DNA from 3 places in the Paenibacillus naphthalenovorans genome. Region 1 is predicted to be linked to each of the others. Evidence: riboswitches for the same ligand, from Rfam matches in the RefSeq annotation. Region 1 holds a riboswitch; each other region holds the start of a gene.
The links. Region 1 has a riboswitch for cyclic di-GMP ahead of IJ22_RS13390 (flagellar assembly protein A). Riboswitches for the same ligand answer to the same signal wherever they lie in the genome.
Positions count from the first base shown of each region.

Region 1 (5,087 bases):
AGCCGGAAAACTCATGAAGGGCGGCTCCTTTGCAGGCATTGACGGCTGCCCGGCGGGCTGGCTGACGGTGGAGCTTACGATTGACGGAAGCTGGACGGCGGGGGTGTTCGAGGACCTGGAAAGCCTATGGGCGGCGTATCGGCAGGCAGCGTTGTTGTTGATCGATATGCCGATCGGTCTGGCCGACGGCAGCGAGCCGCGACGCTGCGATGTGCTGGCGCGGCAGCTGCTGAAGCCCGGACGGGCGTCCAGCATATTCCCTGCGCCCGTCCGCGAGGTGCTGAGTGCCACGGATTATGCGCAGGCGAATGCGCTCCAGCGCAGGCTCAGCGGTCGGGGATTATCGCGCCAAACCTGGGCGCTTGTCCCGAAGATTCGCACGCTGGACCGGCTGCTCCGGCAGGATGAAGCGGCCCGCTTAACGTTTCGCGAGTCGCATCCGGAGCTTTGCCTCGCACAGCTTTTCGGCGGCCCGATGCACAGCGGGAAGAAGAGCCAGGCGGGCTTTGACGAGCGTATGGCGCATCTGCGGGGCGTGTATGCACAAGCCGACGAGGTTGTCGAAGAGCTGATGCTGCGGTATCCGCGCAAAGCGGTGGCGCGGGACGATATCGTCGATGCGCTTGTGCTCGCGGTAACGGCATGGTTGAGTGAAGGCAGACCGAGGCAGCTGCCCGAGGGCGGAGATGGGGACCGCTTGGGAATACAACGGATCATAGCTTATTACTGTTTTCTTAAAGAGGAAAGGTTGGAAAAGCACAATGCCGAATCGTTGGGCAAGCTTGATGGTTGAAAAGGCTGCGGTTGGCATCTGTCTTTGCAAATGGGATGGCCGTCAATTCATGGTCGAGGAGGCGAATCCGGCTTTTTTCCAGATCATCGGCTATACAAAAGAAGAGCTGGGGCAGGCATCCTTCTTATCTTTTCTATCGGCTGAATACAGGGATTGGGTATTGAAGCGCCCGGAGTTTTTTGAGTATGATGAGGTTCTGTTTTCGGAAGAGAGATGGACCGTAAAACACGGGCATCAAGTGGATGTGGAGCTATCTTTACGCGAAACGGTTATGGATGGGGTCTATTACTATATTATGGTTGTCAGAGACGTCAGCGACAAAAAATGGATTTTACGGCAGGGTACGGGGTATGAGGTAAGCGGAACGCTGACGACGAAATTCCGCTTTACCGATTGCTCGCTCCACGGCCCCTTGCTGGATCTGCAGAGAAAAGATTTGTTAGCGCAGCCGTTTCTTTCTTTTGTCGGATCCAAACATTTGCTTCAGGTAAGGCACTCGCTCCGCCAGGCCTTATTGTCCGCATCCGGCTTCAGTATGGCGCTGGAGTGGGTACATAACCATCGACAGGCAGATATGGAATTTCGCTTTCAACCTCTGTTAAACGGCAGGCAGGAAGTCACCCGAATTGCCTTTGTCGGCAAATGCCTGGCAAACGGGCAAACACGGGAACCGTCGGGAATAGCTGTTACGCTGCGCATGCTGATGGCGGAACGCCGTATGACGGCAACCAGGCTTTCTGAGCTGACCGGACTGTCCATGGGCACGATCTCCAAAATGAGAAACGGAAAAATTACAAACCCGCATAAATATACCATACAATGTATTGCGGATGCACTGGGTGTTCCGATTACCGAGCTTTGGCGCGATTAGATCTGTAACAATATGTAAAAACGGGCGTAAATAATGCAATGTTTTAACCTTTTTGTCGAATCTTAGCGAAAAATGACACATAAAATACTTTCTACAAGCATGGATTAGTCCTTTTGTCTTATATCGTGTTGTCGTTTGCCGATCTGCTTGATTATAATTTAATTATAAAACGGAATATTTCATTACGATAATGGCAAACTTGTCGAAAGGCAAGGACGCAAAGCAATGGGCCTAAAGTATTTCATGCTATGGCAGCCATGCCGCCGATAATGGAAGGAACGTATTTTTCATGCACCTTTCCCCGGCTGGAGAAGGTGCATTTTTTCTAAGCTGCAAAACGCTTGATTCAGAGGAAGGAGGTAGTCCGGATGTCCGACTCTATTACGGAAATGGAATTGGTCAAAATGATAAAATCGTTGGCGTTGGATTCAGCGCCGAATGGTGCCGGTTTGTCGGATTATTCCAAAGAGGAAGCTCTCGGCGGGCATAAAGAAAATACGAACCGAGGCTGGTTTAGTGTAAGCGGAAATGAAATTTTTGTACATACGTCGGATGACGAGATGTCGCCCCTTACCATTGAGGCTATACCCCCGGTCAAGCTGACTGTAAATGGAGAAGCGGTCTCCGGTACGGTAACCGTAACATCCAAGGACAAGCTGGAGTGGTCCGTAGAGGAATCTCCATTGTTTGAAATTCAGGTATCCGAGGATCGTATGCAAGCCTACCTGCTTGTGCATTCACCCGTCAGGTATGTATGGAAGCTCAGCGAGTGCGAGCCTGCCGCCCATTTGGTTCTCAGAGCGGAAGAAGACCAATCGATTATTCTTAACAAACTGGAGTTTAACGATATTATTCTTGAGCTGGATCGTTTGTCGATCACGAAAAACCGGAACATCGGGGCAGTGTTTGAGGAAGTGCTTAACCCGACATTCGAGCCGATTCTGATCGCGCGGGGAAAGCCTCCGGTTCCCGGAAAGGATGCGGAGCTGCAGCTCTTTTTCACAGAGCAGGTGGAAAATCAGTATGTGGAAATCGGGGGCGTGGTCGATTACAGAAATCATTTAAATATTCCTTCGGTCACTCCGGGAGATGTGATCGCCCGAAAAATTCCGCCGGAAGAAGGGACCGTCGGCTACGACGTATATGGCAATTTCATTCGGCCAAAAGAACCGAAGGATATTGTTATTGTAGCCAAAGACGGGGTGCAAATCCGGGAGGACGGCTTCGTTATCGCTCTTAGAGAAGGAAGACCGCGCATCACCGGCAACCAAACGAAGTTTTTTGATATTACGAAGGCTTATATCGTACCCGGCGATGTCAATATTGAAACGGGACATATTGTTTTTTCCGGCGACATTATCATTTATGGAAACGTGATGGAAAGCATGATCGTCGAGTCGCTTGGCAATGTGTATATCTCAGGCAGTGTCTACAACGCTACCGTCACGGCAACCGGCAGCATTTACATTCAAGGCAATGCGATCAAAAGCAATCTGTACTCCGGTTATTTCGGGGTGTTGTATAACCGGCTTTACAACAATTCCAAATTGTTAATGTCCCAATTCGAACAGCTGCTTGAAGCAGCGAAGCTTCTTTTCGAGATGGTGGAAAAGAAGGGGCAGAAGCCCCATTACGGACAAATTATTTTACTGCTCGTGGAAAACAAGTTTAAAGATATTTATAAACTGGCCAAAGAAGCGTTATCGGTGATTATTAATATCCGGTCCCGAGACAAGACGGCTTGGCTGAATCTTAAAGACATGCTGGAACGGTTCCTTCAGCTCTCCCGGATGCCGCAATTGATTTCTCACGGAACGATTCTCGGCATTTTGAATTCTCTCAGGGAGACGGTCCAGCATGTCGGCAGCATGCAAGAAGCCAAAGTACGGATCGATATCGGGCAGTGCCATTTATCCACGCTCAAATCCAACGGCGACATTTTGATCCGAAAAGAAGGGGTGCTGCAAAGCGACCTGTACTCAGCGGCCAATATTGTATTTTATGACAAAGATGCCGTATGCCGAGGCTCCCGTTTGGAGGCGGACGGCATGATTTCCGCCATGATGGTCGGCGGTCAGACGGGGGCTCCGTCGGTTTTAAGGTCCAAGACGAAAATTATTCTGAAGAGCATGAGCTCCGGCAGGGTATGCATCGAAAATTACTGCATCGAAATTCTGGAGCACATGGAGAATCAGACGATCGATATGGAATGGGTAAAAAGCCGCGTATATTCCGCCAGAGGCATTCAAAATCAACAGACCAACGGTAAATTGGCGTGATGACGGACGATAAAGGTTTACGCCAGTTGATAGAAAAATCGCATCTTCTGGGCAAGAGGTTGAATAAAAATATATATAATCGAAATGGACTATTAATTCTGCCAGCTTCCTCCATTCTTACAACGGAAAGCCTTAAATCGCTTCAAGAGCACGGTCTTAAACTTGACAGTACGGATGTGATTCTCCCGGAATTTGAGCCTGAGCAGCTTGTACGGCTTGCTATCCGTGAGATGAAGGAGATGTTTGCGGATATCCGCGCCGCCGGAAGGGTTCCTGTCGACAAGGTATGCCGTACGGTTCTGCCGGCCATCATGCGTATTTCGGGCCGTTCGGATACGTACCGCATTTTGTTGACGCTGGAGAAGCAGGATGAAGATACGTACAAGCACAGTGTCGGAGTCGGCGTGATGGCGGGATTGCTGGCCAAATGGCTCGGCCTGTCCGTAAATGAACGGGTTCGAATCACCTTGGCCGGCCTTCTTCACGATGTGGGCAAGCTGTTCGTTCCGCAATCGATCCTTCAAAAGCCGGGCCAATTGGATGAACAGGAGTTCTGTGAAGTCAAGCGCCACGCCCGGTACGGTTATGATCTCCTCGTTCGCGAACCGGGGCTGGATCCGGTGATTGCTTTGGCCGCGCTGCAGCACCATGAACGGGAGGATGGCAGCGGCTACCCTGCGGGGTTACCGGGAAACCGCATTGAAAAGGTTAGCAAAATCGTGGCTGTGGCCGACGTGTTTCATGCAATGTCCTCTAAGAGGGCGTACCGAAATGCTTTGCCTTTATTTGATGTGCTTCAAAGCATCGCCGATCATGCTTATGGTATGCTGGATCCGGGTATTGTCCGCTGCTTTGTCCGGCATGTGACCGAATGTACGATTGGAAGCCGTGTAGACTTGTCTGATGGAACGCAAGCAACGGTAGTCATGGTTCATGAAGCGGATCCTTGTCGTCCCCTGGTGTATGGGTCCGGTCAGTTTATCGACCTGAGGAAGCGGCCGGGGTTAAAGATCGGAAGGCTGCGCGACGGGGGAACCGTTTCTGTATAGTGGATGATCATCGAGGGCGCCGGGCGGTTTCTCCGCTGATAAGGGCGCTTTTTCGCGTTTCATGGCTTTCCGCGCCGATCGTCAACAATGAATAT
Region 1 covers NZ_CP013652.1:2,700,459-2,705,545, reverse strand. Annotated here, with positions in the region: gene IJ22_RS26350 (hypothetical protein) at 1-17, shown strand, start outside; gene IJ22_RS13400 (DUF429 domain-containing protein) at 14-793, shown strand; gene IJ22_RS13395 (helix-turn-helix domain-containing protein) at 762-1,664, shown strand; cyclic di-GMP riboswitch class I at 1,847-1,932, shown strand; gene IJ22_RS13390 (flagellar assembly protein A) at 2,033-3,943, shown strand; gene IJ22_RS13385 (HD-GYP domain-containing protein) at 3,970-4,992, shown strand.

Region 2 (5,087 bases), 1.3 Mb from region 1:
AACAAATTGCCCAATATTGGGGGTTGGACAAGCCTTTGTTGGAGCGCTTTTTTCATTGGGGAGCCGCCGTGCTGCAGGGGGATTTGGGAATCTCCATGATGTACCGCCTTCCGGTTGGGGAAGTGATCGCCGAACGGTTTGCCGCATCCTTTGCGCTAATGGGAGTCTCGTGGGTTTTATCGGGACTCATTGGTTTTACTGCGGGTGTAATCGCTGCGATGAATAAAGATACATGGCTGGACAAGCTGATCAAATGGTACTGTTATACGTTGGCTTCCACTCCCGCCTTCTGGCTGGGTCTGGTGCTGCTGATTTTCTTTGCCGTGTGGCTGGGCTGGTTTCCGATCGGCCTGGGTGTTCCGGTCGGGGTACTCGCCGAGAACGTCACATGGGGGGATAGATTGCTTCATATGACATTGCCCGCACTGACGTTAAGCGTCATCGGCATCGCCCCCATCGCGCTGCATACGAGGCAGAAGCTGCTGGATGTGCTCGCAAGCGATTATATTTTGTTTGCCAGAGCCCGCGGAGAGCGCGGATTTCGGCTGTTTTGGAGACACGGTTTGCGCGCAGTGGCGCTGCCGGCAGTGACCTTACAGTTTGCAGGCTTTAGCGAGCTGTTTGGCGGAGCCGTGCTGGCGGAGCAGGTGTTTTCGTACCCGGGTTTGGGTCAGGCCACGGTGGAAGCGGGCCTTCGGGGCGATGTCCCGCTTCTGCTTGGCATCGTCCTGTTCAGCGCGGTGTTCGTCTTTACGGGAAATACAGTTGCAGATCTGATCTATCGCGCGATAGATCCCAGGATCAGGGAGGGGCGTTCCGTATGAAGAGGAATATCGCCCCCGAACGCCGCATCCTCCGTTCTGCATCCAAATGCAATCCAAGACAGAGGGCTTTGTTCCTGGCTGTGTCTGCGGCTGTTCTCATAGCAGGAACATGGTTCACTGGGCATTGGCTGGGTGACGTAAGCTTATCGACCCATCTGGAACTGCGCAATCGGGTTCCGTCTCTTGCTCATCCTTTCGGCACGGACTGGCTGGGAAGGGATATGTTTACACGCACCTTAAAAGGATTGACCCTGAGCATACAAGTCGGAATGATGGCTGCGGTTGCGAGTGTAAGCATTGCCGCCGTTCTGGGGCTGCTCGCCGCAACGATGGGGAAAACGGTTGATCGCATCATCGGCTGGTTGATCGATTTGTTTTTGAGTGTGCCTCATCTGGTCACGCTTATTTTGATCAGCTTTGTTCTGGGCGGCGGAGTCAGAGGGGTTGTCATCGGGATTGCCCTGACCCATTGGCCGAGTCTGGCGCGTATTATCCGTGCCGAAGTGCTGCAGCTGCGTTCGTCCGAGTTTGTTCAGATTTCGCGGCGATTCGGGAAGTCCCGCTGGTGGGTAGCCGTTAGACATATGACGCCTCATTTGATCCCTCAGCTGTTGGTGGGCCTGCTGCTTATTTTTCCGCATGCGATCCTGCATGAGGCGGCGATTTCGTTCTTGGGCATGGGATTGTCTCCTCATCAGCCGGCCATCGGTATCATCCTGTCCGAGTCTATGCGATATTTATCGACCGGCTTATGGTGGCTGGCGTTTTTTCCGGGCCTTTGTTTGCTGATCATTGTACGGGCCTTCGATACGGCAGGTGAAAATCTGCGGCTGCTCCTGGAAACGCACAGGTCGAATGAGTAGTTTTTTGGGGTCATGAGTCATACGTAAGGGAGGTTTTGTGCGGAAATGTCCGTTCTTTTGGAAGTGAATCATTTAAGCATCTCCTTCCTGCAGTATACCCGCGGTTTTCAGCAAAAAAAGCTGAACGTGGTACAGGAGCTGAATGTTACCGTCCATGCCGGAGAGATCGTTGCGTTAGTCGGGTCAAGCGGTGCAGGCAAGAGCCTGTTGGCCCATGCGATCCTGGGGATTCTCCCGGACAGTGCGGAGACCTCCGGCTCCATTCGTTATGATGGAGAAGAGCTTACGACAGCCAGACAAGCTGCTTTAAGGGGGCGCGAGATTGCTCTTGTCCCGCAATCGGTCAATTATCTAAATCCGTTGATGCGCGTAGGAGAGCAGGTTCGGACGAACCGCGGAGACGCTAAAGAAGCGGTCAAGAAACAGCGGGAGATTTTTGAACGGTATGGACTGGGGGCTGAAGTGGAACGCATGTTTCCTTTTCAACTGTCAGGCGGAATGGCCAGGCGGATTCTTGTCTCCACGGCAAGCGTGAGCGGTGCAAAGCTTGTCATTGCCGATGAACCGACTCCCGGTCTCGACGCCGGCGTTGTCAAGGAGACGCTTGGCTTCTTCAAAGAGCTGGCTGATCAGGGATGCGGTGTGTTGTTCATCACTCACGATATCGAAGCAGCCCTGCAGATCGCTCATAAAGTAGCCATCATTTATGCCGGCACGACCGTAGAGACGGCCCGTCCGGATGATTTCGCCGGCAGCGGGGAAAAGCTTCGGCACCCTTACAGCAAGGCATTGTGGAGAGCGCTCCCGCAAAACGGTTTTGATCCGATCCCGGGCTTTCAGCCGCATCCGGGTGCGCTCCCTGAAGGCTGCAGGTTTGCTCCGCGCTGTCCGATGGCTACGAACGAATGCATGAACTCTCTGCCCGAGATGCGATGGCTGCGCGGCGGATCGGTGAGGTGCATCCATGCTTCTTGAAGGGCGAAATCTGGGTTTTCATTACGAAAAAGGTTCCTGGATATTCAGGGGGATGGACATCATGATCAAGCCCGGTGAAGTGGTAGGGCTGGTCGGGCCAAGCGGTTGCGGCAAGTCCACTTTAGCCCGCGTGCTGGCTGGCTATGAGAAGCCCAAGGAGGGAAGCGTTCTGTTGAATGGCGCTCCTCTGCCTTCCAAAGGCTTTCTTCCGGTTCAGCTGATATTTCAGCATCCGGAAAAAGCGGTCAACCCGCGATGGCTCATGCGGTCCGTACTGAAGGAGAGCTGGGACCCCGATGAACAGCTTCTTGCCTCTTTAGGCATTGAGGAGGAATGGCTAAACCGGCGGCCCGGCGAGTTGTCCGGCGGCGAGCTCCAACGATTCTGTATCGCCAGGGCCCTTGGTCCTAACACCCGTTTTTTGATTGCCGACGAGATTACCACGATGCTCGATGCCATAACCCAGGCCCAAATCTGGCATGCGGTGCTAGAGGCGGCCGAAAAGCGCGGTATGGGAATGCTTGTGATCAGTCATGATAAGCATTTGATCGGACGGGTTTGCACCCGGGTAATGAAATGGGGCTCTTCAAGGACGCTTTAGGGGGTTGACAACAAGCCGAGAAATATAAAACTTCCGAACCGGCAGGGGACTGGAAATCGGCATGCAAAACACACCAGCTGCGAATTTAGTTTCGTACTGGTGTTTTTTAATGTAAAAAGACCTAGATGATATTCTAAAATATAGTACTAAAGACTCGTAAAAATGATAGTCAAATTGTGGAAAATGTGTTAGAATAAAAGAAAAGATGTCGAAACACCATAAATTAACACTATCCATGTCGATAGTTTTGCCAATATACATATTTCTTTTGCACCAAATTGTAACAATGTACAAACAATGATAGTCCGATCAAGGCACAGCCATTGAAAAGTGGTGTCGCAAAGCTAAAGGGGCTAACGTGTGGAAACACACCATGCCAGCCAGCCGCCGGAATGAGGAAGAAAACCCTTCATTCGGAGGGTTTTCTTTTTTATTGTAATCGAAAAAGATGGCTTCGTTAAAAAGAGGATGTTATAGCCTGTGAGGATGGTGAGAGGCCATGTACGGTGTTTTTAATGAAAAGCGATTGAAACATTTATCGGAAGAAATTGAGAGAATTCGATTCAAAATGCATGGCATATTCAACATCAAGCTTTGTTTATCCGATCCGGAAGTTAAAGCATTAAGCAAGGAATTGGATTGTGCGGTGATCAGATACCAAGAGTATATCAAGCGATTGACATGAATGAAATAAGGACAATGAGAGGTATTTTACGGAAAGGGTGATGTCAGTGAACGGTGAACAGGCGGTAAACGGACTAACACAATTGCTGGTCAAAGATATAGTGACCTATGAGCATAGTATAAGGGTTGGAAAAATGGCCAAGCTGATGGCGGCCTATCTGAACTTTGATGAATTGCAAACCCAAAAATTGATTGCAGGATGCTGTTTACACGATATTGGCAAGGTACACATCCATGACTCCATTTTGAAAAAGAAATCCTCGCTCACACAGGAAGAGTGGAAATATATGAAGTGTCATGCTTTTTTCGGAGTTCAGATGGCCATCATGGAAGGAATTACCGATCAGGATGTCATCGATACCATTCATTATCATCATGAGCGTTGGGACGGTACAGGCTACCCCAGCGGCTTGAAGGGAAACGACATTCCTGTATATGCCCGCATTTGTTCGATATTGGATGCTTTCGACTGTATGATATCGGATCGCCCCTATAAAAAAGGGATGTCCATACAGCACGCTCGCGAAGAACTGCTGAACCAGAGTTATTCGCAATTTGACGGTCATTATGTTCAGGTGTTTCTCACCATCCAGGATATGATATTGGAACATATTCAAAGAGACTCCGTACATTCGTTCGCCTATCATACGAGAGCTATATATCATTCGGGAATCGTATGACGATGAGATGAGTAGGTCACCGCCGGTGGCTTATTTTGGCTTTTGACAGCTGAAAATGTTACAAATTATTGTTTTTTGATAGGACGGAAGGAAAATGAGGGGAAGGTAATGAATTAAAATTAATGAAGGGCAGGAAGAGCCGAAGCATACAAGATTGGAGGGAAATCAGAAGTGAAGAAGGTTCTTACATCCACGACATGGAAGGTATGGCTTGCCTTTTGGATGATGATCGCCATGCTGACCATTCCGGCCCCGAGAGCGGACGCGGAATCGTTCTCCTATTTCGGGTATCCGAAAGGAACGGTGGGCATATCCAAGCCAACCATCGGTTTTGAGCTTGGCGAAAGGAACGGACTGCAGGTTGGTTCGTTTAGTATGAAGCTGGATCAAAAGCTTGTTTCGGGGACTTTTGATAAAGAAACGATGAGTTTTACATATACACCGACTGCGGGATTAACGC
Region 2 covers NZ_CP013652.1:1,373,471-1,378,557, forward strand. Annotated here, with positions in the region: gene IJ22_RS06645 (ABC transporter permease) at 1-824, shown strand, start outside; gene IJ22_RS06650 (ABC transporter permease) at 821-1,687, shown strand; gene IJ22_RS06655 (ABC transporter ATP-binding protein) at 1,733-2,662, shown strand; gene IJ22_RS06660 (ABC transporter ATP-binding protein) at 2,652-3,263, shown strand; cyclic di-GMP riboswitch class I at 3,567-3,655, shown strand; gene IJ22_RS27145 (aspartyl-phosphate phosphatase Spo0E family protein) at 3,763-3,948, shown strand; gene IJ22_RS06670 (HD-GYP domain-containing protein) at 3,995-4,627, shown strand; gene IJ22_RS06675 (stalk domain-containing protein) at 4,799-5,087, shown strand, end outside.
Region 2: another riboswitch for cyclic di-GMP. It lies ahead of IJ22_RS27145 (aspartyl-phosphate phosphatase Spo0E family protein); the one in region 1 lies ahead of IJ22_RS13390 (flagellar assembly protein A).

Region 3 (5,087 bases), 2.1 Mb from region 1:
TTGATGGTATCCAAATGTCGTCTCCCTCCTCCCGGTTTCACTTATTAGACACCCCAGTCCCTCATTTGGCTTTAAAAATACGATGAAAACAAAAAAGAGGGGAATCCCCTCTTCGGCCAATGCATTCGTTTTCTTGGTCTCTTTGACCTGTTCACCCGCATAGGGGAGAAATAGGTACAATGCCTAAGTGGTTATCGGCAAATCTTTCAAATAGTTTTCAAAATCCTGACTGGACAACGGTTTGCTGAATAGAAAGCCCTGCCCGTGACCGCATCCGTCCTCATTCAAAACGGCCAGCTGCTCCGGAATTTCAACTCCCTCGGCAATCACGCTTAGATTTAACGTTTGGGCAATGGTCAGTATCGCCTTTACAATCGCATGGCTTTCCTTATTCCGGTGAATATCCCGGATGAAAGAAGCATCGATTTTCAAGGTGTCTATGGGAAGATTCTTGATATAACTGAATGAACTGTATCCCGTTCCAAAATCATCGATAGACGTATGAACGCCTAAATTCCTGATTTCCTGCAGAATCGCTGCCGCATTGTCTATGTCCGCAAAAATACTTTCTGTAACCTCAAGTTCCAGCCATTGCGGTTCCAGTCCGGTATCCTTCAATATCCTGCTGATCATGTCCAACAGGTCAGGTTGATAGAATTGTCGGGCAGACAAATTCACGGAAACTTTTAACGGAGGGTATCCTTGATCCTGCCAATGTTTATTTTGCTCACATCCTCGGCGAAGAACCCATTCTCCCAAAGGAATGATTAATCCGGTTTCTTCGGCTATAGGTATGAATTTATTCGGCGCGATCCTCCCTAATTCGGGATGATCCCAACGAACAAGCGCTTCCATGCCGGTTACTTTCCCTGTCGCAAGGTCGAGTTTGGGCTGATAATCAATACGAAATTGCTCATATTGAATGGCCTTTTTCAGTTCATTTTCCAACAGGATGCGTTCCAAAGAACGCTCTTCCATATCCGAATGAAAGAATGAAACTCCATTCCTGCCGCTATCCTTCACAGCATATAGAGCCATATCCGCTCGTTTTAACAATTCATCCGGGTCCCTCCCATCCGATGGAAAAAGGGCGATACCCATGCTGCAAGAAATACAATGGCGCTGCCCGAACAGCTCGATCGGTTCCTGGAGGCTGGTTTGGATCCTTTGAGATATGGATTCGACCTCCGCCGAACTCGACAGGTTCGTCAATAATACGATAAACTCATCGCCCCCCAATCGGGCGACCATATCATTCGAACGAATGCAATGACTGATTCTTTTGGCTGCTTCGATGAGAAAAAGATCTCCGGCCTCATGACCGAGCGAATCATTAATATATTTAAACCGATCCAAATCAAGAAATATGACGGCCAATTGTGAATGACGGCGCTTAGCTTGATGGACTTCTTTACGCAACCGATCCATAAATAATCTCCGGTTCGGCAAATCCGTCAATGTATCGTGGTAAGCTAAATGGTAAATCGTTTGTTCCGACTTTTTCCGTTCGGTGATATCCCGCATAATCAGAGTCAGGCTGTTGACTTCGCCCGATTGGTTGAGGATCGGATTGATCTTGGTTTCCATATAGCAATAGCTGCCGCCCCTCGTACGGACCCGGAACTCCAGCGGCGGAGACTCTTTTCTTGCGGCCAGCCGGCTCTCAATCGCATCAACGACCGTCTCGCGGTCTTCTTCATGCACCCATTGAAGGATTTGGCTGGATTCAAAATCAGCCAAATCGTGTCCTAATAAGCTTGCGTGGGAAGGAGACACATACAAAAAATTCCCCTCCGCATCAATGATTGAAATCAGGTCCGACGAATTTTCGGTGATTAAACGGTATCTTTCCTCGCTTTTCCTGATCTCTTCTTCCATTTGTTTTCGGAGGCTGATATCATTTCGAATCGAAACATATTGATACGGTCTTCCTTGTTCATTTAAAAAAGGAACGATGGTCGTATCTACCCAATAGAATGATCCGTCTTTGGCTTTATTCCGTATTTCCCCCCTCCAAATATCTCCGGATCCGATGGTGGCCCACATGTTCTTAAAAAAATCACGGGAGTGATACCCGGAATTAAGTATCCGATGGTCCTGACCAAGCAATTCTTCCCTTTCATATCGGGAGATTCTGCAAAACTGTTCATTAACGTAGAGTATGATCCCGCGCGGGTCGGTTATGGCCACAATGGAGGACTGGTCCAAGGCATGCCTGATATCGGCCAATTCCTTTAAAATATTTTTCAATTTCTCGTCCTTTTCGAATAATGGGCTTTCCAAAAAAGGATATGTTGGTGAAACGGACACACGATTTGAACCTTGATTTCTCATCTCTCATCACCCGTTAAATTTGATTTGGAAGGATGCCGCCGGAATGGTTCGGCTCCACCGAAATTCATTGTAAAAAATAAACCGACCCTATAGATTATGGGGTCGGTTGCACTACTCGCTCCCAGCCATTCAAGTGCCCAGTTGAGAATGGCTGATCATGGCTTCCACAAAGATGGGGGTTATGATCATCATTGCGTTCACAATACTCCAAGAAAGACACCCTTATCCGGGCCGGCTGCCGGGACTGACGGGTAGCCTTTCGGCCTCATGAAGAGGAATAGTCCGCTTCTCGCGCGCTCCTGTTTCTAGGACGACGGACCTGGTTTTTATTATAAACGATCGAAAATTAATTTCCAATATCTTGATTGTAAAATGATCCGCCGGGAACGAAAAAAAGACCAGGGCCCCAGCCTGATCTTCACACTGCACATTTCCTTTTTTCAATTCAACGGGCGGGCGATCACGCCATGAAGCCGCCCGCGGCAGCCTGCGGCGCGGCTTCTTTTCCGTTATAAAGCATCTATTTTTGCAAAAAATATTCCACCAATGTGCAGAACGAATTCGTCTTTTCGATCTGCGTCCAATGTCCGCATGTTGAAAACATATGAAACTCCGCATTCGGCAGCAGCTGCGCCAATTTCCAGCTGGTCTGTTCGACCGGAATCACTTCGTCTTCCCGACCGTGCACGAGCAGCACCGGACAATCGATCCGTTTGATTTGATCCTCCTTTAAAGCCATCGCATCGATATGGCGCTGCCGCGGGGCGGGGAACATCGAAGCGAAGGCCGACTGGTTTTCTTCGTTCAAAGTGGCTTGATAACGCATATGCACCAGATCGCTGTTTTCGGCAAAGCTTTTGTCATAGGAAAAAATTTGGATCAACTGTCTCATTGTTTCCGGATCCGGCGTATAGCCCCACACACGGTCCAGACCTTCCGTCAGAGGGAAGGAAACACCTACGCTCCCCATTAGCACCAGCTTTTTCACCAGATCCGGCCTTCGATAGGCCAAATGCAGAGCAAGACAGCCGCCGAGGGAATTACCGACGATCGACGTCGGCCCGATATGCTTCGCTTCAATGAATGCGATCAGCTGCTCCACCCACGCGTCCACCCCGTATTGAGCCGAAGGGGGTTTTTCCGACGAGCCGAAGCCGATCAGATCCGGAGCGTATACGTGATAATGCTTCGATAAAATCGGATACACCAAACGCCAATTCGCCCAAGCCGAAACCCCAGGCCCGGAACCGTGAATCAAAAGCAGCGGCTCCCCTTGTCCGGCTTCATGATAATACACGCGATGACCGCCGATCGTGTCATACAATCCTTGCTCCTGCATACGCCAACCTCCCCGATAAATAATATGAATGTAAGCCGGCACTTCAACCTTGCACCCTGAATTGCATCGTTCCCAGCCGGTCCCAGATCGCCGTGACCGTATCCCCGGCTTTCAAAGTGTGCGCACCCGTTATGCCGCCGCTCAGGATGACCTGACCCGCCTTTAACGACTGACCTCTGCGGGATAACATATTGGCCAGCATCGCCACCGATTCGGCCGGATGGCCCAATACTTCCGCTCCCGCTCCGGCGTCCTTCCATTCTCCGTTGATCGATAACGTAACGCCGATCAAATCGAGCTCCAAGCCGACGGGACTTCTGAAGCCCGAGCCGATAAACACGCGAGACGACGAAGCGTTGTCCGCTACGACATCCGGCAGCGCAAACTGGAAGTCCTCATATCGGCTGTCAATGATCTCCAGCGCAGGCACGACATATTCCGTCGCCGCCAACACCTGCGCAGCCGTCACTCCCGGTCCCTGTACGTCCGCTGCCAGCACAAACGCGATTTCCGCTTCCACCTTCGGATGGATCAGCTCATCGAGTCGAAGCACATCGCCTTCCACGACCATATAATCAAAAATGAATCCGTAAATCGGCGCTTCAACGTTCATTTGCTTCATCTTCGCCCGGCTCGTCAGCCCCATCTTGGGCCCGATCACCCGATAGCCCTGCTCCAGCTTTCGGGCGATGAGCGCTTCCTGAATGCGGTAGCCGTCTTCCACCGTCAATTCGGGCCGCCGCTTGGTAAACCGCTCGACTTCTCGTTTGCCGACCTCCGACTCGATTAAAAACAAGGCCATTTCCTCATAACCACTTGGATTCATGGACATCCCCCCATCCTAAACCGGCGCTTCCCGCTTTCCTTTCGCCAGTTCGGCCGCAACGCTCATAATCATATCCTCCTGCCCGCCTACCGCCTTGTGTCTTCCGATTTCCAACAGAATGTCTCTGGCATCAAGCCCGAATTTCTCCGCCGCCCGTTCCGCATGAAGCAGGAAGCTGGAGTACACCCCCGCATAACCGAGGATAAGACTGCCTCTTGTAATTTCCTGCGGCTTCAGCAGAATCGGCGCAACGATCTCCTCCGCCAAATCCATGATTTTATAAACGTCGATGCCGGTTTCGATGCCCAAACGGTCCAGCACCGCGACCAGCACTTCCGTCTGGGTATTGCCGGCGCCTGCGCCGAGACAGCGGACGCTGCCGTCAATCCAGGTCGCGCCCGCCTCAATCGCCGCCAGCGTATTTCCCATCGCAAGGGACAAATTATTATGCCCGTGAAACCCAACCGGAACGGAGAGCGACTGCGTGAGCGCGCGGATTCGCTCCGTCACCTGATGGGGCAGCAGCGCTCCGGCCGAATCGACCACGTAGACGGTATCCGCCCCGTAGCTTTCCATTAATTTCGCTTG
Region 3 covers NZ_CP013652.1:4,834,796-4,839,882, reverse strand. Annotated here, with positions in the region: gene IJ22_RS23860 (sigma-70 family RNA polymerase sigma factor) at 1-14, opposite strand, end outside; gene IJ22_RS23855 (sensor domain-containing protein) at 184-2,334, opposite strand; cyclic di-GMP riboswitch class II at 2,426-2,509, opposite strand; gene IJ22_RS23850 (alpha/beta fold hydrolase) at 2,855-3,673, opposite strand; gene IJ22_RS23845 (2-keto-4-pentenoate hydratase) at 3,717-4,499, opposite strand; gene dmpG (4-hydroxy-2-oxovalerate aldolase) at 4,515-5,087, opposite strand, start outside.
Region 3: another riboswitch for cyclic di-GMP. It lies ahead of IJ22_RS23855 (sensor domain-containing protein); the one in region 1 lies ahead of IJ22_RS13390 (flagellar assembly protein A).